DNA from 4 places in the Comamonas serinivorans genome. Region 1 is predicted to be linked to each of the others. Evidence: predicted binding sites of a transcription regulator. Region 1 holds the regulator's gene; each other region holds the start of a gene.
What was found. The regulator sigma-54, encoded in region 1, starts transcription at its own class of promoters, with help from an activator protein. The targets are predictions, from matches to a motif close to TGGCANGNAANCTGCTTT.
Positions count from the first base shown of each region.

Region 2: a site for sigma-54 is predicted at 3,729-3,746, ahead of CCO03_RS14700 (transglutaminase family protein). Genes of this name have one in related genera too.
Region 3: a site for sigma-54 is predicted at 2,502-2,519, ahead of atzF (allophanate hydrolase). Genes of this name have one in related genera too.
Region 4: a site for sigma-54 is predicted at 4,376-4,393, ahead of hmpA (NO-inducible flavohemoprotein). Genes of this name have one in related genera too.

Region 1 is NZ_CP021455.1:4,418,237-4,425,716, reverse strand. Features, by position in the region: gene CCO03_RS18930 (SPOR domain-containing protein) at 1-13, shown strand, start outside; gene CCO03_RS18925 (thiol:disulfide interchange protein DsbA/DsbL) at 158-790, shown strand; gene lptA (lipopolysaccharide transport periplasmic protein LptA) at 895-1,518, shown strand; gene lptB (LPS export ABC transporter ATP-binding protein) at 1,515-2,312, shown strand; gene CCO03_RS18910 (RNA polymerase factor sigma-54) at 2,324-3,904, shown strand; gene CCO03_RS18905 (porin) at 4,140-5,063, shown strand; gene CCO03_RS18900 (sensor histidine kinase) at 5,168-6,547, opposite strand; gene CCO03_RS18895 (response regulator transcription factor) at 6,544-7,239, opposite strand; gene CCO03_RS18890 (efflux RND transporter periplasmic adaptor subunit) at 7,370-7,480, shown strand, end outside.
Region 2 is NZ_CP021455.1:3,457,358-3,464,837, forward strand. Features, by position in the region: gene CCO03_RS14695 (circularly permuted type 2 ATP-grasp protein) at 1-63, opposite strand, end outside; gene CCO03_RS14700 (transglutaminase family protein) at 244-3,693, opposite strand; gene CCO03_RS14705 (crotonase/enoyl-CoA hydratase family protein) at 4,072-4,977, opposite strand; gene CCO03_RS14710 (ureidoglycolate lyase) at 5,109-5,630, opposite strand; gene CCO03_RS14715 (MFS transporter) at 5,802-7,130, shown strand; gene CCO03_RS14720 (FadR/GntR family transcriptional regulator) at 7,310-7,480, shown strand, end outside.
Region 3 is NZ_CP021455.1:2,162,055-2,169,534, reverse strand. Features, by position in the region: gene CCO03_RS09285 (IclR family transcriptional regulator) at 1-711, shown strand, start outside; gene CCO03_RS09280 (CaiB/BaiF CoA transferase family protein) at 809-1,912, shown strand; gene atzF (allophanate hydrolase) at 2,554-4,341, shown strand; gene CCO03_RS09270 (GntR family transcriptional regulator) at 4,362-5,051, shown strand; gene CCO03_RS20375 (DinB family protein) at 5,085-5,402, shown strand; gene CCO03_RS20370 (DinB family protein) at 5,360-5,590, shown strand; gene CCO03_RS09260 (alpha/beta hydrolase) at 5,839-6,798, opposite strand; gene CCO03_RS09255 (ABC transporter ATP-binding protein) at 6,795-7,480, opposite strand, start outside.
Region 4 is NZ_CP021455.1:781,768-789,247, reverse strand. Features, by position in the region: gene CCO03_RS03285 (PhoH family protein) at 1-451, shown strand, start outside; gene CCO03_RS20245 (YbaN family protein) at 459-1,100, opposite strand; gene CCO03_RS03275 (AMP nucleosidase) at 1,253-2,746, shown strand; gene hmpA (NO-inducible flavohemoprotein) at 3,147-4,340, opposite strand; gene norR (nitric oxide reductase transcriptional regulator NorR) at 4,515-6,128, shown strand; gene CCO03_RS03260 (IPTL-CTERM sorting domain-containing protein) at 6,465-7,480, shown strand, end outside.

The sequences.
Region 1 (7,480 bases):
TGTGCAACGCTGATGTGAGGCAGTATGGTGCGTTAGCCGTTGAGCCATGAACGGCAATGCGGTCATACTGCACACTTGGCCAGTCCATCAACGGGGCGCTGCGGAACTTGCGCCAACCCTGCCGCTCTATGAGGGCCTCTAGGAGAATGCTTTGACCATGAAACGACGTGATTTTTCGATGGGCTTGGTGGCCGTGGCCGGCGCAGGTCTGGTGCCCACGGGCGCCTGGGCGCTGACCGCGGGCAAGGACTACGTGGCGCTGTCCAAGAAGGCACCTGTGGCGGCCGCGGCGCCCAAGGTGGAAATTGTCGAGTTCTTCTCGTACGGCTGCGTGCACTGCATGCATTTCGAGCCCCAGTTCGAGAACTGGATCAGCAAGGCCCCCAAGGACGTGGTGGTGCGCCGCGAGCACGTGGGCTTCAACGCCGCCTTCGAGCCGCTGCAGCGCCTGTTCTACGCCCTGCAGGCCCTGGGCCAGCTCGAGAAGGTGCACGCCAAGGTCTTTGCCGCGCTGCAGACCGAGAAGATCCGCGTCGACAAGGAAGACGTGGCCGCCGACTGGGTGGCCAAGCAAGGCGTGGACAAGGCCAAGTTCCTGGCCGCGTACAAGTCCTTCGGCGTCTCGACCAAGGTCAAGCAGGCCATCGTGCTGCAACAGGCCTACCAGGTCGAAGGCACGCCGGGCTTTGGCATTGCGGGCAAGTACTACACCGACCCCAGCCGCACCGGCGGGTTTGCAGGCATGCTGCAGGTGGCGGACACCCTGATTGCCCAGGAACGCAAGGCATAAGGCCGAGGCCGCAGTCTAGAGGCTGCAACCGACGAGCCCGCCTTGGCGGGCTTTTTCGCGCTCGCTACAATCAAAAATTGGTGAAAGCAAAAAACGTGCCTCATATGAAACCGATTCCTCGTCTGCTGGCGGCGCTCCTGTTGTCGGGCCTGGCCACGTTCGCGCAGGCCGAGCGTGCCGATCGCAGCAAGCCGATGAACATCGAGGCCGATGCGCTGACCTACGACGACAAGCAGAAGCTGTCGGTCTTCACGGGCAACGTGGTGCTGACCAAGGGCAGCATCATCATGCGGGGCGGCAAGCTCGAAGTGCGCCAGGACGACGCCGGCAACCAGTTCGGCGTGCTGTACGCAGCGGGCACCAAGCGCGCGTTCTTCCACCAAAAGCGCGAAGGGGTGGACGAGTACATGGAGGGCGAAGGCCGCACCATCCATTACGACAGCAAGGCCGACACCGTTCGCCTGGTGCAGCAGGCCGAAATCCGCCGCCTGATGGGCACGCGCGTGGCCGACACCATCACCGGCAGCGACATCCTCTACAACAACACCACCGAGGTGGTCACCGTCGATGGCGGCGTGCGCTCGGCCACCGACCAGGGCACCCCCGTGCCGGGCCGCCAGGGCCGCGTGCGCGCCGTGCTCACGCCGCAGACACCCGCGGGCGGCGCGCCAGCGCCGGGCTCGACGCCGCTGCAGCCCTCGGGCAGCCTGAACCAGGAGCGCCCATGAGCGGCCTGGCCGAGGCAGCCGGCGTGGCCGCTGCGCCCGCCGCCACGGACCGCCACAGCCGGCTGGACGTGCAGCACCTGCGCAAGGCCTATGGCAAGCGCACCGTGGTGCACGACGTGTCGCTGGCCGTGCGCTGCGGTGAGGTCGTCGGCCTGCTGGGCCCCAATGGCGCGGGCAAGACCACGTCGTTCTACATGATCGTCGGCCTGGTGCGGGCCGACGCCGGCGAGATCACCATCGACGGCCAGTCGGTGCAGCGCCAGGCCATGCACCTGCGCGCGCGCATGGGCCTGTCCTACCTGCCGCAAGAGGCCTCGATCTTCCGCAAGCTCACCGTGGCCGAGAACGTGCGCGCCGTGCTCGAGCTGCAGCGCGACGCCCACGGCAAACCGCTGAGCCGCGACGAGATCGAGTCGCGCCTGACCACGCTGCTGCAGGAGCTGCACGTGGAGCAGCTGCGCGACTCGCCCGCGCCGTCGCTCTCGGGGGGCGAGCGCCGCCGGGTCGAGATTGCCCGTGCGCTGGCCAGCCAGCCGCGCTTCATCCTGCTGGACGAGCCCTTTGCTGGCATCGACCCCATCGCCGTCATCGAGATCCAGCGCATCATCGCCTTCCTGAAGGCCCGCGGCATCGGCGTGCTCATCACCGACCACAACGTGCGCGAAACCCTGGGCATCTGCGACCACGCCTACATCATCAGCGAGGGCCGCGTGCTGGCCCAGGGCACGCCGGCTCAGATCGTCGACAACGCCGAGGTGCGGCGCGTGTACCTTGGCGAAAACTTCCGCATGTAAGCCGCGTCGCGATGAAGCAAGGCCTGTCGCTCCGTGTCTCGCAGCACCTGACGCTGACCCCGCAGCTGCAGCAGTCGATCCGGCTGTTGCAGCTGTCCACGTTGGAACTCGACCAGGAGGTCGAGCAGATGCTGGGGGACAACCCCTTCCTCGACCGTGAAGACGGCGAAGCGCCGCAGGAGGACTTCGGTCTGGCCCAGGCCGATGCCCACGTGAGCGTCGGGGACCGCATCAGCGAGCGCGCCAGCGAAACCGAGTCTGCCAGCGAGCGTCCGGACCGTGAGCCAGCCGGTGGTGATGACGAGTATGGGGCATCCTCCGGTGATACAGACAACGACGCTGGCGTGAACTGGGAGGGTGATGGCTCCAACGCCCTGTCGCCCGACGATGGCGAGTGGGGCGGCGATGCGCTGCCGCGCGGCGCTGGCGCCCCCGACGACGACGCGCTGGATGCGAGCGAGCGCACCGGCATGCACGAGTCGCTCTACGACACGCTGCACCGCCAGGCCCTGGCCCTGCACCTGTCCGACGTGGACCGCGCGGCGGTGTACTTCATCATCGAATCGCTGAACGAAGACGGCTACCTCGAAGAGTCCGTTGACGACCTGGCCGACGGCCTGCGGCCGACCGACGTGGACCAGCGCGACGAGCTGATCGACCGCCTGATGCTGGCGCTGCGCCTGGTGCAGGCCATGGAGCCCACCGGCGTGGGCGCGCGCGACCTCAGCGAATGCATGTGCCTGCAGCTCGACGCACTGCTGCAGGCCAACCCCGACGACGCCATCGCCACCGTGGCGCGCGACATCGTGCGCCACCCGATCGACCTGATCGCGCGCCGCGATGCGCGCAAGCTGTCGCAGCTGTGCGGCTTCAGCGAAACCACGGTGCGCACCGGCCTGGCCTGCATCAGCCGGCTCGAGCCCAAGCCCGGTCGCCGCTTCGTCAACGTCGAGCGCAACATCGTGGTGCCCGACGTCATCGTCTCGCGCATCGAGGGCAACGGCGCCAACCCGCGTTTTCGCGTGCGCCTGAACCAGGAGGTGATGCCCAAGCTGCGCGTGAACGACGTCTACGCCAATGCCCTGCGCGGCGGCAAGAGCGACTCGCACCAGGCCCTGCAACAACGGCTGCAAGAAGCGCGCTGGTTCATCAAGAACATCCAGCAGCGCTTCGACACCATCTTGCGCGTGTCGCAGGCCATCGTCGAGCGCCAGCGCAGCTTCTTCATCCATGGCGAGCTGGCCATGCAGCCACTGGTGCTGCGCGAAATCGCCGATGAGCTGGGCCTGCACGAATCGACCATCTCGCGCGTGACCACGGCCAAGTACATGGCCACGCCGTTCGGCACCTTCGAGCTGAAGTATTTCTTCGGCTCCGGGCTGGACACGGAGGCCGGTGGCAGCGCCTCGAGCACGGCGGTGCGGGCGCTCATCAAGCAGTTCATCGCCGAAGAAAACCCCAAGAAGCCGCTGTCGGACAACCAGATCTCCGAGATGCTCAAGGAGCAGGGCATCGACTGCGCGCGCCGCACGGTGGCCAAGTACCGCGAGGCCATGCGCATCCCCACGACCACATTGCGTCGAGCATTGTGAGGGGTATGGGGAAGTTTACGTTATCTTGACGGCCATTTCTGGCAAGTACTCCATAATCGTTTGCCTGGCTCTGCAACATTGCCAGAGCCATGGATGTGTTGCAGTGACCCCCATGTGACGGGCTGTTAGGGGCTTGGCACAGAGGTTGCTCGTATCACTGTGAACGTCGCAAGACTGCACCGAGGTGGTGCGAATTGCACCGTTTTGGATTTGGATTCACGCCACGAGGACTTTCATGAAACGCACCCATCTGCTCATCCCTGCACTGCTCCTGAGCTCGCCTTTCGCCATGGCCCAATCGTCGGTCACCTTGTACGGCCTGGCCGACCTGGGCCTGGGCAAGCTCGATGGCGCCAAGACCCAGATGCAGGGCAACACGGTGATGAACAACACCAACAGCCACATCGGCCTGCGCGGCGTGGAAGACCTGGGCGGCGGTCTGTCGGCCGGCTTCAACTTCGAGACCGAGCTCAACGCCGAGACCGGCGCGGGCGATGGCGGCTGGACGCGCCAGGCCAACGTCTGGCTGGGTGGCAACTGGGGCACGTTCAAGATGGGCCGCATGAACCACCCCTCGTTCTTCGGCTACCTGGCCTGGGAAGCGACCGGCAACGCCAACTACTCGGTGGTGGCCAACACCTACGGCATCGTGGGCGTGGGCGAACGCTCGAGCAGCATGTTCATGTACAGCACGCCCGACATGGGCGGCCTGCAGGGCAACCTGGGCTACGTTTTCAAGGCCGACAACGGCGGCGCCGCGCGCACCGACCTGAGCCTGACCTACGCCAACGGCCCCATCTCGGCCGGCTTCTCGGCCAACAAGACCAAGGGTGAGAAAGCCAACTGGGCCCTGGGCGGCAAGTACAACTTCGGCGCCTTCACGCTGAATGCTTCGTACAACGACACCCGCACCCTGGCCGTGGCGACCAAGCGCAGCGGTGTCAGCGTGGGGGGCACGGTGGCCTTCGGCGCTGCCAGCGTGACGCTGGACGTGACGCGTGACCTCAAGCACGAGCTGGGCAACGCCGATCTCAAGAAATACACCAACGCGGTGGTCGAGGCGAAGTACAACCTGTCCAAGCGCACCTCGGTGTATGGCGCGGTGCTGCGTCTGGACAGCACCACCAACTACGGTGTGGGTTTGATGCACACCTTCTGACCTGAGGAGGAACCTGTCCTTTTTCTGCAATTCTCCGAGTTGGCCCGGCTTTGCCGGGCTTTTTTTTGCCTCATCCTGGGGCGCGTCTCGGGGTCTCGGGGATATCAGGCCGCGGGCAGCACCAGCCGGGCGCGCAGGCCCGGGTGGGTGTTGTCGAAACTCAGCTTGCCCAGGTGAACCTGGGCGATGGCCTGCACCGAGGCCAGGCCCAGGCCCAGGCCAGGGTGGTCGCTGTGGGCGCGGAAGAAGCGTTGCGTCAGCTTTTCCAGGGCGGCCGGCGGCGCGCCTGGCCCCTGGTCGGACACCGTCAACTCGATGGCGGGCCCCAGTTCGCCGTGCTGCAGGGCAAGCGCGCCGAGCACGATGTGCACCCTGCCATCCGCTTCGCGCCCGTGTTTGAGCGCGTTCTCGATCAAGTTACTCAGCGCGCTGGCCAACAGATTGGCATCGCCCAGGCAGTACAGGCCACTCGGCGATTGCAGCGTCAGCGTTCCGCCCTGATCCTCCACCAGCGGGGCGTACAGGTCTTCGGCTTCGGCCAGCAGGCTGGTGACGTCGACCGGGGAAAACTGCATGCGCAGCGCGCCGGCCTCCACCTCGGCGATGGCCAGCAGGCGGTCGAACATGGCGCTGATCTGCAGCAGCTCGTCCGAGAAGGCTTCGAGGTCCAGCTCGCCAGGGCGGCCGTCGGCTTGCAGGCGCAGCGCGTCCAGGCGCAGGCGCATGCGCGTGAGCGGCGTGCGCAGGTTGTGGGCGATGGTGTTGGAGACGTTGCGGATGCCGTCCATGAGGGACTGCAGCTGGTCCAGCATGTGGTTGATGTCGCGGTACAGCAGCGTGAACTCGTCGCGCTGGTTGGGGTCGACGGCGATGCGCTGCTCCAGCCGGCCGGCAGCCACCTGCGTCATGGTGCTGCGGATGTGGGCAGCGCGCTCTTCCACCAGGCGGCGGAACCCCACGGCGCCAAAACCGATGATGAGCAGGCTGATCAGCGCCGTCCAGCTGCTGGCGCGGATGAACAGGTGCTCCATGTCTTCGAGGGCCCGGATGTCGTGGCCGATGATGAGCATCTGCCCACCGTCGAGCTGCATGGCCTGCACGCGCGCCACGTGTGTCTGGTGGTGGCGCACCACCTGCACCTCGCGCGTGCCGAAGCTGCTCAGCACACGCGGGTTCTTGAGGCTGGCGTTGCCGAACAGCGTGTGACCCTGGGCGTCGGTGACCATGAGCACCTCGGAGTCGCTGTTCACGCCGTCGTTGAGCGTCTGCTGAACCTCCCGCTCCAGCGCCGCCACGCCCGAGGTGCGGGCGATGAGCTCCATGCGGTGGCGGCTGGTGCTGGTGTACTGGTCCAGGCGGGCGCGCATGGTGCCCAGCATCTGCAGGTAGAACATGCCCAGCACGATGGTCACCGTCAGCACGATGAGGGCGCCATGGCGGAACGCCACCTGAAAGGCGATGGAGCTCCACGGCTTGCCGGTCATGGCAGGGCGTCGGGGTTGCTGGTCAGGCTGTAGCCGATGCCACGCACGGTGTGGATGAGGGCGGGCGAAAAGCCCTTGTCCACCTTGGCGCGCAGGCGGCTCATGTGCACGTCGATCACGTTGGTCTCGGGGTCGAAGTGGTAGTTCCAGACCGCTTCCAGCAGCATGGTGCGCGTCACCACGCGGTCGGCATGCTGCATCAGAAAGCTCAGCAGGCGAAACTCGCGCGGCTGCAGCGCCAGGGCCTGGCCGGCGCGTTCGGCCTTGCGCGCCATCAGGTCCACGCGCAGGTCGGCCACCTCCAGGCGGTAGCCGCTGGGGGCGGTCTGCGAGCGGCGCAGCAGGGCGTCGATGCGGGCCGACAGCTCGGTGAAGGCAAACGGCTTGGTCAGGTAGTCGTCGCCGCCGGCATTCAGGCCGGCCACGCGCTCGTCGATGGCCGACAGCGCGCTGAGGATGAGCACCGGCGTGGTGCTGCCCGTGGCGCGCAGGGCCTGCACGATCTTCAGGCCGTCGAAGTCGTTCGGCAGCATGCGGTCCAGCACGATGACGTCCCAGCCCTGGCCCACGGCCAGCGCCAGGCCCTGGACGCCGTCGCGGCACAGCACGACATCGGCGCCTTGCTGGCGCAGGCCGTTGCTGAGGTACTGCGCGTTGATCACGTCGTCTTCGACGATGAGGATGCGGTGCATGGTCAGCGATTGTGCACGCCGGGCCTGGCTGGCCGCCGGCCGCATTACGGATTGGTCATGTGAAGTTAAGCCATCGCCAGCACCCCCACACCTAGCATGCGTCCCGACCCAATCCAACGAGGGAACCGGTATGAGGACACGAGACATGGTGCATGCAGCCTGGCTGCAGCGAACCGCGGCGCCACTGGGCGCCTTGGCCCTGGCGCTGAGCCTGGGCGCCTGTGGTGGCCACACCGCGGCC
Region 2 (7,480 bases), 960 kb from region 1:
CGCCAGGTCTGCGGCAGAACCGAGCACCAGGTCACCCAGCAAGGATGGAAGGGAAGCAGGCACGGAGGGGCCGAAACTCCCCGTCGGACACGCGGACCGGCTGCAGCCCGACCCAGCCTGGGCCAGGCGCCGCCACGTGCGCGGGGAAGGTCATGAAAGCGACCGATTTTATCGGGGGCCTGCGCCGGCGCCGGCTGCCCTTCCCCGGCCCCAAGGGGCCCGCGGGCGCCATCCGGTGAAAAGTCACTGCCGGCGCAGATCCATCGTGAACGGAAACTCGCGGCTGCCCACCAGCGCCAGGTTGGCGGGTGGCGTGGGCATGGTGCCGCCGGTGTGGCCCATGGCGAAGAAGCGCGCCAGGCGGCGGCTCTCGGCCTCGTAGGCGTTGACGGGGAAGGTCGTGTAGTTGCGGCCACCGGGATGGGCCACGTGATACTGGCATCCGGCCACCGAGCGGCGCATCCAGGTGTCCACCAAGTCGAAGGTCAGCGGCGCATGCGGGTCGATCGAGGGGTGCAGCGACGACGTCGGGTTCCACGCCTTGTAGCGCACCCCGGCCACGAACTCCCCCGTCACCCCCGTGGGCTGCAGGGGCAACGGCCGGCCATTCACGGTCACGGTGTAGCGGCTGTCGTTCAGGCCGGTCACGCGCACCTCCAGGCGCTCCAGCGACGAGTCCACGTAGCGCACGGTGCCGCCCACCGACCCCTCTTCGCCCATGACGTGCCAGGGCTCGAGCGCGTGGCGCAGCGCCAGGCTCATGCCCATGGCGTCGATGCGGCCGACCGACGGGAAGCGGAACTCCAGGTGGGGCGCGAACCACTCGTCCTGAAAGGCAAACCCGACCTGGCGCAGCTCGGCCAGCACATCGGCGATGTCCTGCTGCACAAAGCTCGGCAGCAGCCAGCGGTCGTGCAGGGCCGTGCCCCAGCGCGTGGCCGGCGCCCGGTACGGCGTCTGCCAGAAACGCGCGATCAGGGCCCGCAGCAGCAGTTGCTGCACCACGCTCATGCGCGCATGCGGCGGCATCTCGAACGCCCGCAGCTCCAGCAGGCCCAGGCGCCCCGCCGGGCCATCGGGCGAGGCCAGCTTGTCGATGGAGAACTCGCTGCGGTGCGTGTTGCCCGTCACGTCCACCAGGATGTTGCGGAAGGTGCGGTCCACCAGCGACGGCGGCATGGCCGAGCCATGGTGGCGCAGGTGCCGGTCCAGCTCCTGCAGCGCGATCTCCAGCTCGTAGACCTGGTCGTTGCGGGCTTCGTCCACCCGCGGGGCCTGGCTGGTGGGGCCAATGAACAGGCCGCTGAAGAGGTACGAGAGCGAGGGGTGGTTGTGCCAGTACAGCAGCAGGCTGCCCAGCACATCGGGCCGGCGCAGGAAGGGGCTGTCCGCGGGTGTGGCCCCGCCCATGACGAAGTGGTTGCCGCCGCCGGTGCCGGTGTGGCGGCCGTCGGTCATGAACTTCTCGGCACACAGCCGGGTCTGGTGGGCGGCCTCGTAGAGGAACTCGGTGTGCGCCACCACCTCGCGCCAGTTGCGGGCGGGGTGGATGTTGACCTCGATGACGCCGGGATCGGGCGTGACCTGCAAGACCTGCAGGCGCGCGTCGCGCGGTGGCGGGTAGCCCTCGAGCACCACGCGCACATCCAGCGCCTCGGCCGTGGCTTCGACGGCGGCGAGCAGGTCCAGGTAGTCCTCGAGCAAGGCCAGCGGCGGCATGAACACGTAGAGGGCCGACGAGGCCTGCCCCACCCGCTCGGCCGCAGGGCCATTGGCGCGGCGCGGGTCGCGCGCCTCCACGCACAAGGCCGTGCGCGTGATCCCCGCCGCCGACTGGTGCAGGGCTGGCTGGGCGGGTTGAACCGACTGAACCACGTCACCCGGCCGCTGCAGGCGCAGCCTGGCCGCCTGGGCCGGTACGCCGGCCTGCGGCAGCTCGGCCTGTTCACGGGGTCGTGCCGACGCATAGCGCGCATGCAAGGCCGCCGCGGCAGGCAGGCGGCCCACAGGCGCCAAGGGGTCGCGCTCTTCCAGGAAGGGGTAGTCCGCCTCGCTGACCCAGGGCTGCGAATCGAGTGGCAGCCGATACCCCATGGGCGAGTCGCCCGGCACGAGATACAGGCGGTCGTCGCGCAGGAACCAGCTGCCCGACCGCCAGTGCGGCCCATCGAGCGCCGGGTTCGGCTTCGCGGGCTCCAGCGGCAACACGTAGCCGATGGCCGAGCCCAGCTGCTGCGTGAACACGCGGCGCAGGCGCGCGCGCTCCAGCTCGTCGTCCAGCCGGGCATCGAAGGGGTCGACGTTGACCGGCAGTCGGCGCTCTCGCCACAGGTAGTAATAGACGTCTTCGTAAGCTGCTTGAACGAAATCAGGCGATACCCCCACGGTTTCAGCCAACTTGCGGGTGAAGCGCGCGGCATCGTCGCTGGTGTAGTGCATGGGTTCGCGCTCGTCGGCCAGGCGCGCCGGGTTGCGCCAGATCGGCTCGCCGTCGGCCCGCCAGTAGATGGACAAGGCCCAGCGCGGCAGCTGTTCGCCCGGGTACCACTTGCCCTGGCCTGCGTGCAGAAAGCCGCCTTGGCCGTACGCGTGGCGCAGGCGGTCGGCCAGCTCGCTGGCATAGCCCCGCTTGGTGGGCCCCAGGGCATCGGTGTTCCACTCGGGCGCGTCGCGGTCGCTGGTGGCCACGAAGGTGGGCTCGCCGCCCATGGTCAGGCGCACGTCGCCCGCGTCCAGGCTGCGGTCCACGGTGTCACCCAACGCCAGGATGTCGGCCCACTGGTGTTCGGCATAAGGCTTGGTGACGCGCGGCGATTCGTACACCCGCGTGACCTGCATCTCGTGGCCGAAGCTCACCTCGGCCTCGTCCATCAGCCCCTCGATGGGCGCGGCGCTCGAGGGCTGCGGCGTGCACGCCAGCGGAATGTGCCCCTCACCCGCGAGCAGGCCCGAGGTGGCGTCCAGCCCGATCCAGCCCGCACCGGGCAGGTAGACCTCGCACCAGGCGTGCAGGTCGGTGAAATCGACCTCGGTGCCGCTGGGACCGTCCAGCGCCTTCACGTCGGGCGCCAGCTGGATGAGGTAGCCGGACACGAAGCGCGCCGCCAGGCCCAGGTGCCGCAACACCTGCACCAGCAGCCAGGCCGAATCGCGGCACGAGCCGCTGGCCTTGGCCAGCGTGTCCTCCGGTGTCTGCACGCCGGGCTCCATGCGGATCAGGTAGCGCACGTCCTGCTGCACCCGCTGGTTGAGCTGCACCAGGAAGTCGATGGTGCGCTGCGGGCTGCGGTCGATGCAGTCGAGGTAGGCCTGCAGGCGTGGTGTGGCCGGCTCGGTCACGCGGTAGGGCGCCAACTCGTCGGCCTGCTCGGCGCTGTAGCTGAACGGGAAGGTTTCCGCCTGCGGCTCGAGGAAGAAGTCGAAGGGGTTGTAGACCGCCATCTCCACCACCAGGTCGACCGTGACCTTGAACTCGGTCACCGGCGCGGGGTAGACGATGCGGGCCAGGTAATTGGCGAAGGGGTCCTGCTGCCAGTTGATGAAATGGTCGGCCGGCTCGACCTTCAGCGCGTACGACACCACATGGCTGCGGCAATGGGGCGCAGGACGCAGCCGGATGAGCTGCGGGCCCAGCTGCACGGGCCGGTCGTAGCGGTAGTGGGTGACGTGGTGGAGGGCGGCGTGGATGGACATGGTGGGGTGCGATGAGCTGGAACGCGAACAGGCTGCAAGCAATAATCAGGCCATTTCATGACAGGGCAGCGGCACAGGCCACGGCGGCAGACTGCGCAGCCCCGCGCGACTGCGGGCCGGCGCCCTGGGCTGCCCACCCCGCCTCATCCGGCCGCCTTACCCGGTCACTGCGCGAGCCTGTCGACGGTCCACGCAGCACCGATCCGGACGAGGCCTTGGACCGGCAACGGGCCAGGCGCAGGTTGCGTGGGCTGCCCATGCGCCGCACCTTCAACCGAGAGACCCGCTTGCGGTTTGCACGCGGTGTGGCTACCACCCGCCAGTTCATCGCAGTATGGGCCTACTGCCGTTTTTTTCATAACGGAAATTCACCCATACTCATGATTTTTTCAGCTTCTCATCCATCTCGCGGATCAAGACACGGGCCTCGTCGCCTTCGGGGATGGGCCGCCCCGAGTCGCGCCAGGCCACGGCCGACTTGAAACCCTCGGTCTGTGCGTGGCGGCGAAACCACAGGCCTTCGGGGTTGTGGCGGGTGATGCCATCGAACACCGTGGCCATCATCTGGGTTTGCTCCAGGCCCATGGTCAGCATCACCTGGTTGACCACCATTTTGTGCATGGCCAGGTGGCCATTGGGCACGCCGGCGATGCGGTCGGCCAGCCGGTCGACTTCGGCGTCCAGCTGCGCGGCCGGCACGGCCGAGGTTGCCAGCCCCCAGTCGGCAGCCTGCCGCCCGTTGATGAGGTCGCCCGTGAACATCAGCTGTTTGGCGCGCATGGCGCCCAGGCGGTAGGTCCACATGGCCGTGGTCGGACAGCCCCAGACGCGCGTAGGCATGTAGCCAATGCGGGCGTCCTCGGCCATGACCAGCAGGTCGCAGCACAGCGCGATGTCGCTGCCGCCCGCCACGGCGTGGCCGTGAACCTTGGCGATGGTGGGCTTGCTGCAGCGCCACAGGCTCATGAAGTCCTCGGTGTTGCGCTTCATGTAGGCGTAGTCGCGCATGGGGTCCCAGGGCTGACTTTCCTGTTGACAGGGGTGCTCGTGCAACTGCTCGGCTGAACCCTGCAGGTCGTAGCCGCCGCAAAAACCCTTGCCGGCGCCCTCGACCACGATGACGTGGATGTCGTCGTTGGCCTGGGCCCATTCCACCGCGGCCCGGATCTCGCGCGGCATGTCGCCGTTGATGGCGTTGAGCCGTTCAGGCCGGTTGAGCAACAGCCGCGCAACGCGCGGGCGATCGGTCAGGGCGTCGATGCGCAGGGTGGAAAACTCGGGCATGGTCTGGTCTCCAGCGCACGCGAGGGTGAACAGGAGCCGCGGCGCCTGGCCATGCTAGGAGTGCCCCGGCCTGGCGACCAGCAAGGTGGGGACAGGCGGCGCCACGCAGGGTGCAGCCTTCCGGGGCACGCTCAGCGCGGCAGCGTGATCGACACCGGGCGATCCAGCGCCGCCACGTCGCAGTTGGGCCCCGGCCCCGCACGGTCCACCACCACGAAGCGCGAGGGACGATCGAGCACCAGCAGCGAGTGGTGCCAGACGCCAGCTCGGTAGTTCACGCCCTGGCGGCCATCCGTCCAGAACGCACGCACCGCATCAGCCCGGGGCTGGTCGCCCGGCGGCGCCACCACCACCAGAAAGGCCTGGCCGTCCAGCGGGACGAACGCCTGGCTGCCGCAGGGATGGCGCTCGAGTTCATGCGCCAGCAACGGCAGCGCATAAGGCTGGGTGTGAAACAGGCTGAGCACGGGCCGCGCGCCTTCGCCCAGGGTTTCGATGCGGGCCAGGTCATCGAAGCGTGCGGTCTTGCCGCCATTGATGGCCAGGGCATCCAGGCCCTCTGCCTCGATGACGTCGCCGAACTCGGCGAACGCGGCGCGCGTCAAGGGCTGGGCCACGAGGGCGTGGGCGACAACGGGGGCGGAAACGTCCATGGTGGGTCTGATGCTTAACTGGTCAGACCAGTTTATCCCACGACATCCGCCATATTGGGGCAAATATTAGAGGGTTATCCCTTGATTAATCAGGCAAAAGTCGCGATAGGATGCCGCCCACGCCAACTGGTCAGACCAGTTGAACCCTCTTCATTCCCCCAACAACCGATCATGACCAGCCTCTCTGCCCCCGCCGCACATGCCGATGCGGCGCCCGCGTCCGCCGCGATGCACGAAGACGCGCTCTACCGCCGCGTGGCCTGGCGCCTGCTGCCCTTCCTGATGCTGTGCTACGTCGTGGCCTACCTGGATCGCGTGAACGTGGGGTTTGCCAAGCTGCAGATGCTGCAGGACCTGCACTTCAGCGAAGCCATGTATGGCCTGGGCGCCGGCCTGTTCTTCATCGGCTACTTTTTCTTCGAGGTGCCCAGCAACCTGCTGATGCACCGCATTGGTGCCAAGGCCACGCTGGCCCGCATCATGATCCTGTGGAGCATCATCTCGGCGCTCATGATGTTCGTGCAGGTGCCGTGGCAGTTCTACACCCTGCGCTTCCTGCTGGGCGCGGCCGAGGCCGGCTTCTACCCCGGCATGATCCTCTACCTCACCTACTGGTTTCCCTCGCACCGCCGGGCCAAGATGGTGGCCTTGTTCATGTGCGCCATTCCGGTGTCGGGCGTCATCGGCGGGCCGCTGTCGGGCTGGATCATGGAAGCCATGCACGGCATATCCGGCCTGCGCGGCTGGCAGTGGATGTTCCTGATCGAAGCCATCCCGTCCTTCATCGTCGGCCTGCTGGTGCTGAGCTACCTGGACAACAACATCCGTTCGGCCAAGTGGCTGAGCACGGCCGAGAAGGACCTGCTCGAGCGCAACATCGCCAACGAAAACCAGGGCAAGCAGGACAGCCACACGCGTCTGCGCGACCTGTTCGCCGACCGACGCATCGTCAAGATGGCCCTGATCTGCTTCTGCACCGTCATGGGCCAGTACGGGCTGACGTTCTGGCTGCCGTCGCTGATCAAGCAATCGGGGGTGGTGGGCACGCTGAATGTCGGCCTGCTGACCGCCATCCCGTTCTCAGTGGCCGCCTGCTCCATGTTCCTCGTCAGCCGCAGCTCGGACCGCCTGCGCGAACGCCGCTGGCACCTGATCGTGCCCTTCTGCGTGGGCGCCACCGGCCTGGTCATCGCCGGCGTGTTCAGCCACAACGTGACGCTGTCGCTGATCGGCCTGTGCCTGGCCGCAGGCGGCAGCCTGGCCACCTCGCCGCTGTTCTGGAGCCTGCCGACCGCCATCCTGTCGAGCGTGGGCGCCGCCGCCGGCATCGCCATGATCAACTCGTTCGCCAACCTCGCCGGCTTCATCAGCCCCTACATGATCGGCCTCATCAAGGACCAGACCCAAAGCGCCAGCATGGGCCTGTATGTGCTGGCCGGTGTCCTGCTGCTGGGCGCCGTGCTCACCTACACCGTGCCGGCCAAGCTGGTCAACAAGTAAGCCTTCACCGCCCTGCTGCGCAATGCGGCGGGGCGCAGGCCTGAGCCGAAGCGCTCTGCGCCCGCCGGGTGGGCCGCCGTCCCCACCGCCACGCTGCACGGGCTGCCACCGGCGGTGTGCCCCGTCCGCCAGGCGATCAACCCGATAAGATCGCTGCGTCCCTCACTCTGCCCCTCGCCCTGGTGTCCTCTTCCGCCGTCGCTGCGCAAGCCGCTCATACCATCCAGCAATGGATTGCCCAAGGCCTGTACCCGGCGGGCGCCCTGCTGCCTTCGCAACGCGACCTGGCCGAACAACTGGCCGTGAGCCGCGCCTCGCTGCGCGAAGCCCTGTCGTCGCTGCAGGGCCTG
Region 3 (7,480 bases), 2.3 Mb from region 1:
TGTTTCGACACCCAACGCCTGGAGCTTTCGGCCAAGGAGTTGATGGACCTGACCGGCCTGCCCAAGCCGACGCTGTTTCGCCTGGTCGACACCCTGTGCGAGATCGGGGCCCTGCGTTATTCGGAGCGCGTGTCCAAGTACGTTCCCGGCCTCACGCTGCTGAACCTCTCGGCGCCGGTGCTGGCCCGCATGTCGGTGCGCCAGTTCGCGCGCCCGGCCATGCAGGAGCTGGCCGATCACATCGAGGCCCAGTTGCAGCTCATCGTGGCCAGCCAGATGCGGCTCACCTACGTGGACGTGGTGCAGGGCCGCGGCAGCAAGGTCTACCGCCCCGAGGTGGGCACGCACGTGTCCATGTCGCGCACCGCGTCGGGCCGCGCCTTCCTGCTCAGCCTGCCCGAGGACCAGCGCGAAGCCTACCTCAGCCAGCTCGCCGAGCGCGAGCCCGAGAAGGCCAGCTTCCTGCGGCGCCGGCTCGACGAGGCGCGCCAGGACCTGACCCAGCACGGCTTCACGCGCAGCCACGCCGACCTGCACCGCGAGGTGCAGTCCATCTGCGTGCCCATGCAGGCCACGCGCGACGGCGAACTCTGGCTGTTCACCGCCTCCATGCCGGTGTTCAGCCCTCACCTCAAGGACCTGGACACCGAGGTCGGTCCGCGCCTGATCACGCTGGTGCACAACGTCGAATCCTCGCTGGGCAACAGCTGACCCGAGTCCCCCGGTTCGGCAGTGCCCTGCCGCCCTTTCTTCACCTGCGCGCGGTTTGCGCGGATTGTTCAACCCGCCCCCAACCCCCTCATCTGCCATGAAAGTCCTCTCCTCCGTCAAAGTCCTTGAAATCGGCGGCATCGGTCCCGGCCCGTTCTGCGCCATGCACCTGGCCGACCTGGGCGCCGACGTGATCTCCGTCGTGCGCCAGCCCGGCGGCACGCCGCCGATCACCGGCCCGGTGCTCAACCGCGGCAAGCGGTCGGTCTTTGCCGACCTGAAGACCCCCGAGGGCAAGGCGCTGGTGCTGAGCCTGTGCGAAACGGCCGACGTCCTCATCGAAGGCATGCGCCCTGGCGTGATGGAACGCCTGGGCCTGGGCCCCAAGGAATGCCAGGCGAAGAACCCCAAGCTCGTCTACGCGCGCATGACGGGCTGGGGCCAGACCGGCCCCCTCGCCCCGGCGGCCGGCCACGACACCAACTACGTCTCGGTCTCGGGCGCGCTCTGGGGCTCCAGCCCGGCTGAAGCCCGTCCCGTCACCCCGTTCACGCTGGCCGGGGACATCATGGGCGGCGCCCTGTACCTGGCCATCGGCATCGTCTCGGGCGTGCTGAGCGCGCGTGAAACCGGCCAGGGTCAAGTGGTGGACGCGGCCATCGTCGATGGCTCGGCCCACGCCATGAACCTCATGCTGTCGGCCCGCAAAAAGGGCATCGTGGCCGACAAGCGCGGCGACAGCATGTACGACAGCTCGCCCTTCTACGACACCTACGTCGCCGGCGACGGCCGTTTCGTGACCCTGGGCGCCATCGAGCCGCAGTTCTACGCCCTGCTGCTCGACAAGCTGAACCTGAAGCAGGACCCCGACTTCGGCACCGACCAGTGGGACAAGGCCGCCTGGCCCAAGCGCCGCGAGCGCCTGATCGCGCTGTTCAAGAGCCAGCCCGCCACGCACTGGCAGGCCCTGCTCGAAGGCACGGACGTGTGCTTTGGCGTGGTGCAAAGCCCACTGGAATCGGCCGAGCACCCGCACATGAAGGCGCGCGGCGTTTACCTCACGCACGAAGGCCAGTTCCAGGCCGCGCCGGCCCCGCGCTTTGGCGATGCCGCCTACGCGCCCGGCCCCATCTGCGCCGATGGCGCGCACACCCAGGACGTGCTGGCCGCCGTGGCCGCCAAGGGCCAGGTCTGGCGCTGATGCCGCGCGGCTGAGCGGCGGCTGCGGCTCAGCCTAGATGTTTCACCAGTATGGGGTGATAGCCGTTTGAAAACAAACGGCTATCACCCCATACTGCTTTAAATCTTGCGATCTTGCGATCTCGCGCCTGGGCCATCGCCCGGGACGCGCCATGCGCCGCCATGGGCTGCGAACCTTTGCGGCTAGAGCCCGAGGCACGCCTTCGCGCTGAGCGCGCTCCAGGCGCTGAAACACCGCGCGCAACAGAGCGCTGGCCGGCCTTGGCCCCTCCGGGGTGCGCCTGCTCGTGCAGCTCGCCCGACGCCAGAAGCTTTGGCCACCCGCCACCGGGTGCGCAACACCCCACGGCGGGCTAACCCGGCACCACCGATGGACACGGGGTGCAGCCGTGCAACCCCTTGAGCGGCGCCTGCGGAGAGATCACCGTGCGCGCCCGCCGGCAACCGCCCCGGTCCGTGCACGGTCCGTGTGGCCTGCGCGCACCAAATGCGCACGGCCGCCAACCAACTTGGTGCACCTCGCCCGAGACCACGTTCCTCGGCGTGGCCTGCGCTCGCCCGACAGCAGGCCGACCACAGAGCGCCACAACTGGCACGCAACCTGCTTAACCCAGGCATCTTGTATACAACTGAGTATTCATCATGCTGACAGGCTCTCTGACCGACTGGCAACAGGCTTATGCCCACGGCGCCGACCCCGAACACCTGCTGGACACCCAACGCCAGGCCTGCCTGGGCGACGACCCGGCCTGGATCAGCGTGGCCAGCGCCGAGCAACTGCGCCAGCAGCTGCATGCCCTGCGCACCCTTGAGGCCGAACACGGCCGGGCCGCCCTGCCCCTGTATGGCGTGCCCTTTGCCGTCAAGGACAACATCGACGTCGCCGGCTTCACCACCACCGCCGCCTGCGAAGCCTTTGCGCGCGAGGCCAGCGCCGATGCCGTGGCCGTTCAGCGGCTGCGCCGGGCCGGCGCCATCGTGCTGGGCAAGACCAACCTCGACCAGTTCGCCACCGGCCTGGTGGGCACGCGCTCGCCGTATGGCGTGGTGCCCAACACCTTTGATCCGGCGCGCGTGTCGGGCGGCTCCAGCTCGGGCTCGGCGTCCGTCGTCGCGCGCGGCCTGGTGCCGTTTGCCCTGTCCACCGACACGGCCGGCTCCGGCCGCATCCCCGCCGGGTTCAACCAGATCGTCGGCCTCAAGCCCACGCCCGGCGCCGTGAGCGGCACCGGCCTGGTGCCCGCCTGCCGCACACTGGACTGCATCGGGGTGCTGGCCCAGTCGGTGGCCGACAGCGCCCGCGTGCTGGCCCTGATGGAAGGCACCGACCCGGCCGACGTCTACGGCCGGCCACGGCCCCGGCTGTCGCCCGTCCCGCCTTTGGCGACGCTGCGCGTGGCCACCCCGGTGCAGCGCCCGCTGGCGCCGGATTACGACACCGCCTTTCAGGCCTTCGAGCAGGCCCTGCGCCCGCAGGTGGCCCAGCTGCAGACGCTGGATTTCGGCCCCTTGTTCGACGTCGCCGCCCTGCTCTACCAGGGCCCGTGGGTGGCCGAGCGCGTCGTGGCAGCCGATGCCATCTACCGCCACCAGGCCGACCAGATGCTGCCCGTGATCCGCGAGGTGCTCGACGTGGCCCAGCGCTTTTCGGCAGCCGACACGTTTGCGGCCCAGTACCGCCTGCAGGCCCTGCAGCGCCAGGCCGACGCCCTGTGGCAGCAGTGGGACGTGCTGTGCGTGCCCACCGCCCCGCGCCACCCGCGCATCGACGAGGTGCAGGCCGACCCCATCGCGGTGAATGCCGAACTCGGCCTGTACACCAACTTCGTCAACCTGCTGGGCTGGTCGGCCATCGCCATTCCAGCCGCCCGACTGCCCGACGGCCTGCCTTTCGGCATCACGCTGATCGCCCCCGGCTGGCGCGAGCCCCAGCTCGTCGCCTGGGCCCAGCAGCTCGAACAGCAGGTGCGCCTGCCCGCCGGCACCACGGGCCGGTTGCCCAAGGCCGAGCCGCTGCCGCAGTGGCACGTGCCCGCCGCCGGGGACTCGGTGCGGCTGGCCGTGGTGGGCGCCCATTTGCGCGGCATGCCGCTCAACCACGAACTGCTCGCCTGTGGCGCACGCTTTGTGCAGGAAACCCAGAGCGCACCCAGCTACCGGCTGTACGCACTGCCCGGCACCACGCCCCCCAAGCCCGGCCTGGCCCGTGCGCACAGCGGCCAGCCCATCGTGCTGGAGGTGTGGGACATGCCCGTGGACAACCTGGGCGCCTTCGTCGCCCGGGTGCCCGCGCCGCTGGGCATCGGCAACGTGGAGCTGGCCTCGGGCGAAGTCGTCAAGGGTTTCATCTGCGAAGGCCATGCGCTGGAGCAGGCCCTGGATGTCACCGCCCATGGCGGCTGGCGCGCATACTGTGCCAGCCTGACCTGACCCGCGCCCAAGGAGCCTGCATGTCCACAGCCAGCCTGGCGGCCACCGCCTACCAACAGATCAAGCTCGAGCTCGACACCTTCCACTACGCGCCGGGCGACCGCTTCAGCGAGAACGAGGTCAGCGGCCGCCTGGGCATGAGCCGCACCCCGGTGCGCGAAGCGCTGGTGCGGCTGCAGCGCGAGGGCTACATCTCGGTGCTGCCCAAGCTGGGCTGGGTGGTCAACGCCATCGACTTCGAGGTCTTCGCCCAGCTGTACGACGTGCGCGCCGTGCTCGAATGCGCCGCGGCCGACCTGCTGTGCGCCTGCACCGACACCGCCGAACGCCTGCAGGCCCTGACGGCCATCTGGTGCGTGCCCGACGCCGAGCGCCTGCGCGAACACGCGCGCGTGTCGCTGCTGGACGAGGCCTTTCACCTGGACCTGGTGCAGGCCGCCGGCAACCTGGAGATGGCGCGCATCCACCGCGACCTGACCGACCGCATCCGCGTGGTCCGCCGCCTGGAATTCACGCGCGAAGACCGCATCGGCACCACCTATGCCGAACACGCCCGCATCCTGCAGGCCCTGCTGGCGCGCGACGCGGCACAGGCGCGCACCCTGCTGCAGACGCACATCGCCGTCAGCCGCGACGAGGTGCAAAAAATCACCGTGCACGCGCTGCAGGCCGCGCGGCGCCAGCGCCTGTCGCAGGCCCACGTCGCCTGAGGCCGATGCCCAGCCCCACCCGGGACACCCCCCATGATGACGACCGACACCGCCGTGATGCTGGCCCGCTACAGCGACTGGGCGGATCAGACGCTGTTCAGCGCCATGGCGGCACTGCCGGCCGGCGCCATCGCGCAGCCGCGCCAGACGCTGTTCCAGTCCATGATCGGCACCCTCAACCACAACCACGTGGTTGACCTGATCTGGCGCGCCCACCTGCTGGGCCAGACACACGGCTTTTCGACGCGGCGCGATGTGCTCTACCCGCAGTTCACCGAGCTGGTCGCTGCCCAGACGGCGCTCAACCAGTGGTACCTGGACTGGGCCGGCAACAAACGCCCGACAGCCTGAACGAGCGCCTGGCCTTCCAGTTCGTCACGGGCCAGCCCGGCACCATGACGCGGGGCGAGATGTTCCTGCACATCGTCAACCACAAGACCTACCACCGCGGCTGGGTCAGCCAGATGTTCTTCGAGGTGGACGTGGCGCCGCCGGAAACCGACCTTTGCGTGTTCCTCTGCGAACCGACTGCCCCGTGACGCGGGGCTCAAGGATGGTGCGGCCGGACCCGACGCCCCCCGCACTTCAACCCGTCACCTGGGCGGTGGACCGCACGTCCTGACCGCGGCCGGGGCTCGCAAGTCGGGTGCTGGCGTTCAGCTCGCCAGGCCGCGCACACTGGACGACGGCCACGCCGGATTCACCCGCCGAGGCTCAAACCACATGAAGCAGTATGACCCTGCCTCCGTTTCAATGAAAACGACAAAGCAACCATACCCCTGGTTGTCTAAAGCAAGGCCAGCACCGCTTGCAAGGCCTGGCCCTGCGGTTGCGCCAGGGCCTGCAGCACGCTGAAGTGGTCGGCCCCCGGCGCGGCCACCATCCCGCCCGGCATCGCGCGCCGTTGCGCGGCAAAGGTCCGACTCTGCGCCTGCAGCGCCGGCAGCTCGGCCAAGCCGTGGGCGACGACGAAGGGCCGCGAGGACAGCGGCCGATGCAGGGGGCTGAGGCCGGCCACCTCGGCATCGCTGAGCTGCAGCGCGGTGTTCAGGTAGGTCAGGCGAATCGGCGCCAGGTCGTAAATGCCACTGACGCCCAGGCCCGCCGCCACGCCGTCCTCGTCCAGGCACAGCGCGGCCAGGTGCGCGCCGGCCGACCAGCCGCTGACCAGCAGGCGCCCGCTGGCGCCTTGCGCTTGGGCGTGGGCCCGCACCGCACGCACCGCCTCGCGCACCTCGCCCACGATGCGGGTCAGGCTGGCCTGCGGCGCCAGCGTGTAGCCGACCAGCGCCGCGCCGAGGCCCTGCGCCAGCGCCCCGGCGACCACGGCGCGGAAGGTGTTCTTGTGCCGCATCTGCCAGTAGCCGCCATGGATGAAGACCAGCGTGGCGCTGCCCGGGGGGCCAGCGAAAACATCGAACCGCTGACGCTCGCCGGGACCGTACGCCAGGTCGAGCTGGCAGGGTGCGCGCTGCACCAGCTCGGCGCTCGCCACCTCCAGCGCGGCCAGCTGCTGCGCGCTGGTGGCCACGGCGGCGGTGTTGTCGTAGGCGGCATCGCGCGCCTGCTGCGGCCAGGCCGCGAACTCGGCCAGAGGCACGAGAACGTGGCCCGCCCTCTCCTGTCCCGGCTGCCCCGGCTGCGCGGGCTGGGCCGCGGCAAACCCGCCGGCGGCGTGCGCACCGGTCAGGCCATGGGTGCCGGTGGGTGCGCGCGACCGCGACCCGGTGCCGGGGGCCTCGCTCATGCGGCCTTGGCGTGGCTGACGTGGCTGGTCAGCATCTCGGTGAGCTGCTGGCGCACGCGGTTGAACTCGGGCGCGGTGATGCAGCGCGGGCGCTCCAGCGGGATGCGGAAATCGGTCTCCACCCGGCCCGGTCCGGCCGTCATGACCACCACGCGGTCGGCCATCAGCACGGCTTCTTCCACCGCGTGCGTGACGAACACCACGGTGAGCTTGGTCTTGGCCCAGATGTCGAGCAACTCCTGCTGCAGAACCTCGCGCGTGAGCGCATCCAGCGCGCCGAAAGGCTCGTCCATCAGCAGCACCTCGCAGTCGTTGGCCAAGGCGCGCGCGATCGACACCCGCTGCTTCATGCCGCCCGAGAGCTGGCTGGGGAAGTGGTCGGCAAACTTGGTCAAGCCCACCATGTTCAGGAAATGGTCGCCGATCTCGCGCAGCCTGGCCTCGGGCAGACCGCGCTGCTTGGGGCCAAAGGCGATGTTCTGGCGCACGGTGAGCCAGGGGAACAGGCCATAGTCCTGGAACACCATGCCGCGCTCGGGGCCGGGCTCGGTGATGGGCGCGTGGTAGAGCCGCGCCGTGCCCGAAGACACCGGCTCGAACCCGCCCATGATGCGCAGCAGCGTGGACTTGCCGCAGCCCGAGGCGCCGATCAGGCAGATGAATTCGCCCTTCTCGATCTGCA
Region 4 (7,480 bases), 890 kb from region 1:
CGAGCGGCTGGGCTTCCTGCCCGGTGACCTGAACCAGAAAGTCGACCCCTACCTGCGCCCGCTGTACGACGCGCTGTACGACCTCATGGGTTTCGACAAGGTGCAAAAAGCCTTTGAACGCAACCAGCTCGAAATCGCCCCGCTGGCCTTCATGCGCGGGCGCACGCTGAACAACGCCTTCGTCATCCTCGACGAAGCGCAGAACACCACGCCCGAGCAAATGAAGATGTTCCTCACCCGCATCGGCTTTGGCGCCAAGGCCGTCATCACGGGCGATGTGAGCCAGATCGACCTGCCCAAGGGCGCCATGAGCGGCCTGATCGATGCCGAGCGCGTGCTCAAGCGCGTGCAGGGCATTTCGTTCACGCGCTTTCACAGCGGCGACGTGGTGCGCCACCCGCTGGTGGCCCGCATCGTCGACGCCTACGACAACCAGCGCTCCAGCCGCTGAGCGCGCTTCAGCGCGTCGGCCGCGTCCAGATGAAGATGGCGCCCGCCAGCATCAGGACCGGCGCCCCCAGGCGCAGCCAGCCCGGCAGCTCGCCAAACCACTGCATGCCGATGGCGCTGATGGCCATGGTCGCGGTGGTCATGCACTTCACCGGCAGCGAGATGGCGCGGTGCTCGCGCCAGTTGCGCAACTGCGGCCCGAACGTGGGGTGACGCAGCAGCCAGCGCTCCAGCTCGGGCCAGCCCTTGCCGGCCGCCCACAGCGCCACCAGAAAGAACGGCACGTGCGGCATCACGGGCAGCACCACCCCGACCATGCCCAGCCCCATGAACACGACCGCCACGGCGCGCCAGCACAGCATGCGCAAGCGCATGTGGCGCCAGACCTGGGCTTGCGCGGGCACGCCGCGCCCTGGCGCGCCGTCATCGGGCGATGGCCCTTGCCGCTGCGCGGTGTCGGGCAGGCTGTCCCGCTCGGCGTTCGGCGCCGCGTCAGCAGACGACGCGCACCGCGGCGCCTGGGCGTCTGCCGCCGGGGTCGCCCCCGGCTCGGCGGCATCGGCCGTGCCCGCGCGCGCTGCCGCGTCCTCAGGATGGTCCTGTGGCTGCGGCTGGTTCGCCGGCACGTCTTGGTTTGACTGAGTATCCATCGATTGGCGTTCAATGTTGAACGCAAACAAGCCCATACTGCCATCAGATTGGCGACTGATCGCCGCCGAGGGCAGGCGCGAAGCGTGCCACTGTACCGGCGGCAGCGCCCCCGTGGGCCGATGGGGACACAAACCCTGGTCAAAATGCCGCCATGTCCCTGCTGCCCGACTTCATCGCCCCCGCCTCGTTCCACAACGCCCAGGACGCCCTCGCCCAGGCGCAGCGCATCTACACCGAAGGCGTGGCCCACCTGCGCCAGGCCCTGGTGCAGCATGTGAACACGCCCGAGCTGCCCACGCAGCCGCTGCAGCGCGTGCGCGCCCACTACCCCTTGGTGCGCATGCTGGTGCGCCACGCGGTGCACCCCGAATCGGGCCCGGCCTTCGGCTTCGTCGCCGAGGCCGGCCACTACGAAACCACGCTGACCCGGCCCGACCTGTTCGGCCGCTACAACCTCGAGCAGTTCCAGATGCTGCTCCACAACCACGGCGGCACGCTGGAGGTGGGCACCAGCAGCCAGCCCATCCCGCTGCCCTTCATCCTGGGCGACGACGACGTGTTCGAGACCAGCATGACGGCCGAGCAGCGCCGGCGCATGGGCGAGCGCTTCGACATGCCCGACCTGGCCGCCATGGACGACGGCATCGCCAACGGCACGCTGCGCCTGGCGCCGGGTGCAGCCAAGCCGCTGTCGCTGTTCACGGCGCCGCGGGTCGACTACTCGCTGCACCGGCTGCGCCACTACACGGGCACCTCGCCCGAGCACTTTCAGAACTTCATCCTGTTCACCAACTACCAGTTCTACATCGACGAGTTCATCGCCCTGGGCGAAGCCGAGATGGCCCAGCCCGACAGCGCTTACCAGGCCTTTGTGCAGCCCGGCAACCGCGTGCTGCCGCGCGTGGACCTGGTCGACCCGACGCAGGAACCCGACACGGCCACCCCGGTGCGGCTGCCGCAGATGCCGGCCTACCACCTCAAGCGCCCCGACGGCAGCGGCATCACCATGGTGAACATCGGCGTGGGCCCGGCCAACGCCAAGACCATCACCGACCACATCGCCGTGCTGCGGCCGCACGCCTGGGTCATGCTGGGCCACTGCGCCGGCCTGCGCAGCAGCCAGCAGCTGGGCGACTACGTGCTGGCCCACGCCTACGTGCGCGAAGACCACGTGCTGGACGAAGACCTGCCGCTGTGGATCCCGCTGCCGGCGCTGTCCGAAATCCAGCTCGCGCTGGAACACGCCGTGGAGCAGGTCACGCACACCACGGGCGCCGCGCTCAAGCGCATCATGCGCACGGGCACCGTGGCCAGCACCGACAACCGCAACTGGGAGCTGCTCTCGGACAACCAGGCCGAGCGGCGCTTCTCGCAATCGCGCGCGGTGGCGCTGGACATGGAAAGCGCCACCATCGCCGCCAACGGCTTTCGCTTCCGCGTGCCTTATGGCACCTTGCTGTGCGTGTCGGACAAGCCACTGCACGGCGAAATCAAGCTGCCCGGCATGGCCAACCACTTCTACCGCGAACGCGTGAACCAGCACCTGCAGATCGGCATCCGCGCCATGGAGCTGCTGCGCGAAGGCGGCACCGCGCACCTGCACAGCCGCAAGCTGCGCAGCTTTGCCGAGGTGGCGTTCCAGTAGCTGTTGCGACAGCCGGGGATGCCTGCTGCAGGCGAGGCCCGTGCCTGAGCCGGTCGTGGGGCCGGCACGCCCGATCTCGCCAGACTGCGCACCCGCCTCACCCCAGCTCTCGGCAGATGTCACCCATCGCAGCCGCGGGTGCGTCACCGCTCACGCGGTGGGCCGCGGCTTGGCACGAAGCAGCCAGAACGAAGCTGCCGAAGTTGTACTGACCGCCCAGGGCGTCGTGGGGCTGGCCACCCTTCGCGCCAAGCCTCACGGACAGCGGTGCGCAAGCTGGGGGCGGCTGGCCACCCGCGTCGACCACACGACCCCATGCGGAAATTGGGTATGAGTCCAGACCGATTAAATTTACATCGGAAGAACACCCATACCCCATTCAATTTGACAGCCAGCCGCGTCAGGCCAGCGCCTCGGCAGGCCCGAAGAACTCGTGGTGGCTGCGCGCATCGGCCACCCCCAGCGCGCGCAGGTCGCGCTTGACCTGTGCCATGAAGGGCTTGGGGCCCAGCACGTAGGCGTGCAGCGTGTCGGTGTCGGGCAGCCAGGCCTGCAGCTGCTCGCGCGTGGGACGGCCCAGGGCATCTGGCGGGGTGGCCGGCTCGGCGCCCTCGGGCTGACCGTCTTCGTACACCACCCAGGCCTTGAGCTGGGGAAACCGCTCGCGCCACTGGCGCAGCTGCTCGCCAAACGCGTGCACCTGGGCGTTGCGCGCATAGTGGATGAAGGTCACCGGCCGCCCGGCCTGCAACGCCACCTCGGCCATGGCCAGCGTGGGCGTGATGCCGACGCCGCCGCTGACGAAGGCCACCGGGCCGTCGCCCTCGCGCAGCACGAACTCGCCGGCCGGCGGAAAGACCTCGAGCTCGTCGCCTTCGTGCACGCGTTCATGCAGGAAGCCCGAGGCCACGCCGCCGGGCTCGCGCTTGACGCTGATGCGCAGCCCCCGGCCATCGGCGGCGGCCGACAGCGAGTAGTTGCGGCGCAGGTCCTGACCGTCCACGTTCAGGCGCAGGCCGATGTATTGGCCAGGCTGGTGGCGCAGCACCGCGCCGCCATCCACGGGCACCAGGTAAAACGAGGTGATCTCGCGGCTCTCGACCTGCTTGCGCGCCACGCGGAAGGCCCGGCCGCCGCGCCAGCCGCCGGGCGCCGCGGCCAGCGCGTCGTACACCTGGGCCTCGGCACCGATGAGGATGTCGGCCAGCTGCTGGTAGGCCGCGCCCCAGGCGTCGATCACCTCGTCGGTGGCGATCTCGGCGCCCAGCACCTCGCGCATGGCGCGCAGCAGGCATTCGCCGACGATGGGGTAGTGCTCGGGCAGGATCTGCAGCGCCACATGCTTGTTGACGATCTGCGCCGCCAACGGACCCAGGTTCTCCAGCCGGTCGATGTTCCTGGCGTACATCAGCACGCTGTTGGCCAGCGCGCGCGGTTGCGTGCCGGCGGCCTGGTGGGTCTGGTTGAACAACGTTTTCACCTGCGGGTAGCGCGCGAACATGCCCTGGTAGAAGTGCGTGGTCAGGGCCTCGCCCCCCGATTCGAGCAGGGGCACGGTGGCCTTGATGAGGTCGCGTTGGCGGTCGGTCAGCATGGAAACGTCCTGGGGTGAGTTGCAATGCGTTTGACATTGCACAAGGCGTGCCAGAAAAAAGACCTTAAAAATCAAGCCTCTTGAAATCGACAGGTCCAAGCATCATGTCGATTTGACACACTCCACACCGCCGTCAAAGTCCAAGTGACCTGCCCCGTCCAAGCCCCTTCTGTCATGGAAGCCATCGCCCCGCTGGTGGCCGACCTAGCCCACGCCCTGCCCGCGGAGCTGCGCTACCAGCGGCTGCTGCAGACCCTTCGCCGCCTGGTGCCGTGCGACGCCGTCGCGCTGCTGCGCCTGGACGGCGAGGTGCTGCAACCCGTCGCCGTCCAGGGGCTGAGCCCCGACACCCTGGGCCGGCGCTTCGCCGTGTCCGAACACCCGCGCCTGCAGCAGCTGCTGGCCAGTCCCCAAGCCTGGCGCTTTCCTGCTGGCTGCGACCTGCCCGATCCCTACGACGGCCTGGTCGAAGGCGACGACGTGCAGCTGGCCGTGCACGACTGCATGGGCAGCGCCTTGCGCGTGGGCGACGCCACCTGGGGCCTGTTGACGCTCGACGCGCTGGATGCGGGCCGCTTCACCCCCGAACACGTGCGTCGGCTGGACCTGTACGCCAGCCTGGCCGCCGCCACGGTGGTGGCCGCCGAGCGCATGCAGCAACTCAGCCGCTCGGCCGAGGCCGAACGCCAGCGCGCCGACGCGTACGCCGAGGCCTACCGGCAGTCCCATGCCGCGCAGCGCGACATCGTGGGCCAGAGCCCGGCCATGCAGCACATGCTGGCCGAGATCGACCTCGTGGCGCCAAGCGAACTCACGGTGCTGGTCACGGGCGAAACCGGCGTCGGCAAGGAGCTCACCGTGCAGCGCCTGCACGCGCGCTCAGGCCGCGCCGACAAGCCGCTGGTCATCGTGAACTGCGCAGCCCTGCCCGAGCACCTGGTCGAAAGCGAGCTGTTCGGTCACGTGCGCGGCGCGTTTTCGGGCGCCGTGGGCGATCGCCAGGGCAAGTTCGCCATGGCCCACGGCGGCACGCTGTTCCTCGACGAGGTGGGCGAGCTGCCGCTGGTGGTGCAGGCCAAGCTGCTGCGCGCGCTGCAGAACGGCCAGCTGCAGCGCGTGGGCTCGGACCGCGAACACCACGTGGACGTGCGCCTGGTGGCGGCCACCAACCGCGACCTGGCGGCCGAGGTCAAGGCCGGCCGCTTTCGCGCCGACCTCTACCACCGCCTGAGCGCCTACCCCTTGCACGTGCCGCCGCTGCGCGAGCGCGAACGCGACGTGCTGTTGCTGGCCGGCCGCTTCACCGAAGACAACCGCCGCCGCATGGGCATGCGCGGGCTGCGCCTGTCGCCGCTGGCGCATGCGGCCCTGCTGGCGCACCGCTGGCCCGGCAACGTGCGCGAGCTGGAGTTCGTGATGGCGCGCGCGGCGCTCAAGGCCAGCCACCGGCAGCAACGCCAGGCCCTGGCGCCGTTGGGCAACGCGCCGGCCAGCGGCATCGTCACGCTGACCGAAGCCGACCTGGACCTGCCCACACCGTCCAGTCACCCGGCCAACCCGGCCGGCCACCCGGACGAGCCCGTGCCCCCGTCTGTGGGCCCCTCGCCCGCGCCACCGACCGACCTGCGCCGCGCCGTGGACGACTTCCAGCGCCAGCTCATCACCCGCGCGCTGGACGCGCAGGCCGGCAACGTCGCCGCCACGGCCCGCGCCCTGGGGTTGGACCGCGCCAACCTCGTTCGCCTGGCCAACCGGCTGGACCTGCCGCTGCCCAAGCGCGCGATGTGATGCATGGCCGCAACTCTGGCGACAGCCCGCTGGTGAAGGTCACAGGGCGGCAAGCTGCTCACTGGGCGAACATGCATGAATGGGGTATACCTTGATGACCGATTCATGGTCATCAGCAACACCGCCATACCCCACAAGATACAGCAACAATTCCGGATGACCTGTGCGTCGTCCCGGCGCAGGGTCCGTGAAACCGGCGTGCGATCGCATGGGATGCAAAAAGTTGCACACACACGATTAGCCGATAGACTGGCCCTCATTTGTGTAACCCTTTTGCATGCCATGAACGCTTCAGGATCTTCACTGCCGCCGCGGCTTCGCACCAGCCAACCCTTGGTGCGCTCCTTGCTTCTGGTCGGGTTGCTGAGTGCGCAAGGCGTTTGGGCCGGCACCTGGAACCTCACCTTCACCCCGCAGCAAACCCTGGACACGCCGCCTGAGCCCGTGTTCAGCTGGACGCCCCCGGCCGGCACCCGGTTTGGCGGCACCATCACCTGCTCCGGCGGCACCATTGCGGTGAATCCCGCCAACGGGGTGTTCGCTGTTCCCTTCGCCACCGATCAGGCATTCGTCGAGTTCGCCAACATCTTCACCGCACCATCGACGGTGGCGGTGACGGTGACGCCCGACACGGCGGGCGGCACCGCCAACTGCCGTTTGAACCCCAGCGTCCAAAGCTTCGATGAGACATCGGGCAATCCCCCCATGTGGAATGTGCCCAGCACCGTTCACGACGGCTACGTGCGGCTCATCGGGGCGATCTTCGATGGCACGAACTACAGCCTGGACACCACACTGCCTGCAAACGCAACGAGTGGCGGCTTCTTCCAGGAAAACCCCAATTTCCTCGATGCCAACACCATCACGACCGGCATTGCCCCCGTGGGCATCACCGACAGTGGCACGGCCACATCCAACGTGTTCGTCAACGCCAAGACCACGTCCGCCACCGTGGCCTTCGAGTTGACCAACCCGCAGCCGACCGACAGCACCATCACCTTCACCGTTCAAGAGACGCCGCAGACCTACGAAGACGATGGTGGCAACACCGTCTACGACCCCGGCGCCGATGGCTACCAACCCACGTACGGCACACCGACCACGATCACCGTCACCATCCCGGCCGGCAGCACCACCGTGAGCGTGCCCATCCCCAACATCCTGCCCGGCTCGGAGGTCACCATCACGCCCACGGACTACCCCGGTGGCATCGTGGGCACCCCCATCCTGGTCAAGACTTCGCCCCTGCCCCTTGCCACCGCCGGCCCAGACCCATTTCCCCTGACCAACGTGGTGGCCACCCCGGACACCGCCGGGCCTTTCACGACCACGGTGCCCACCAACGTGATCGA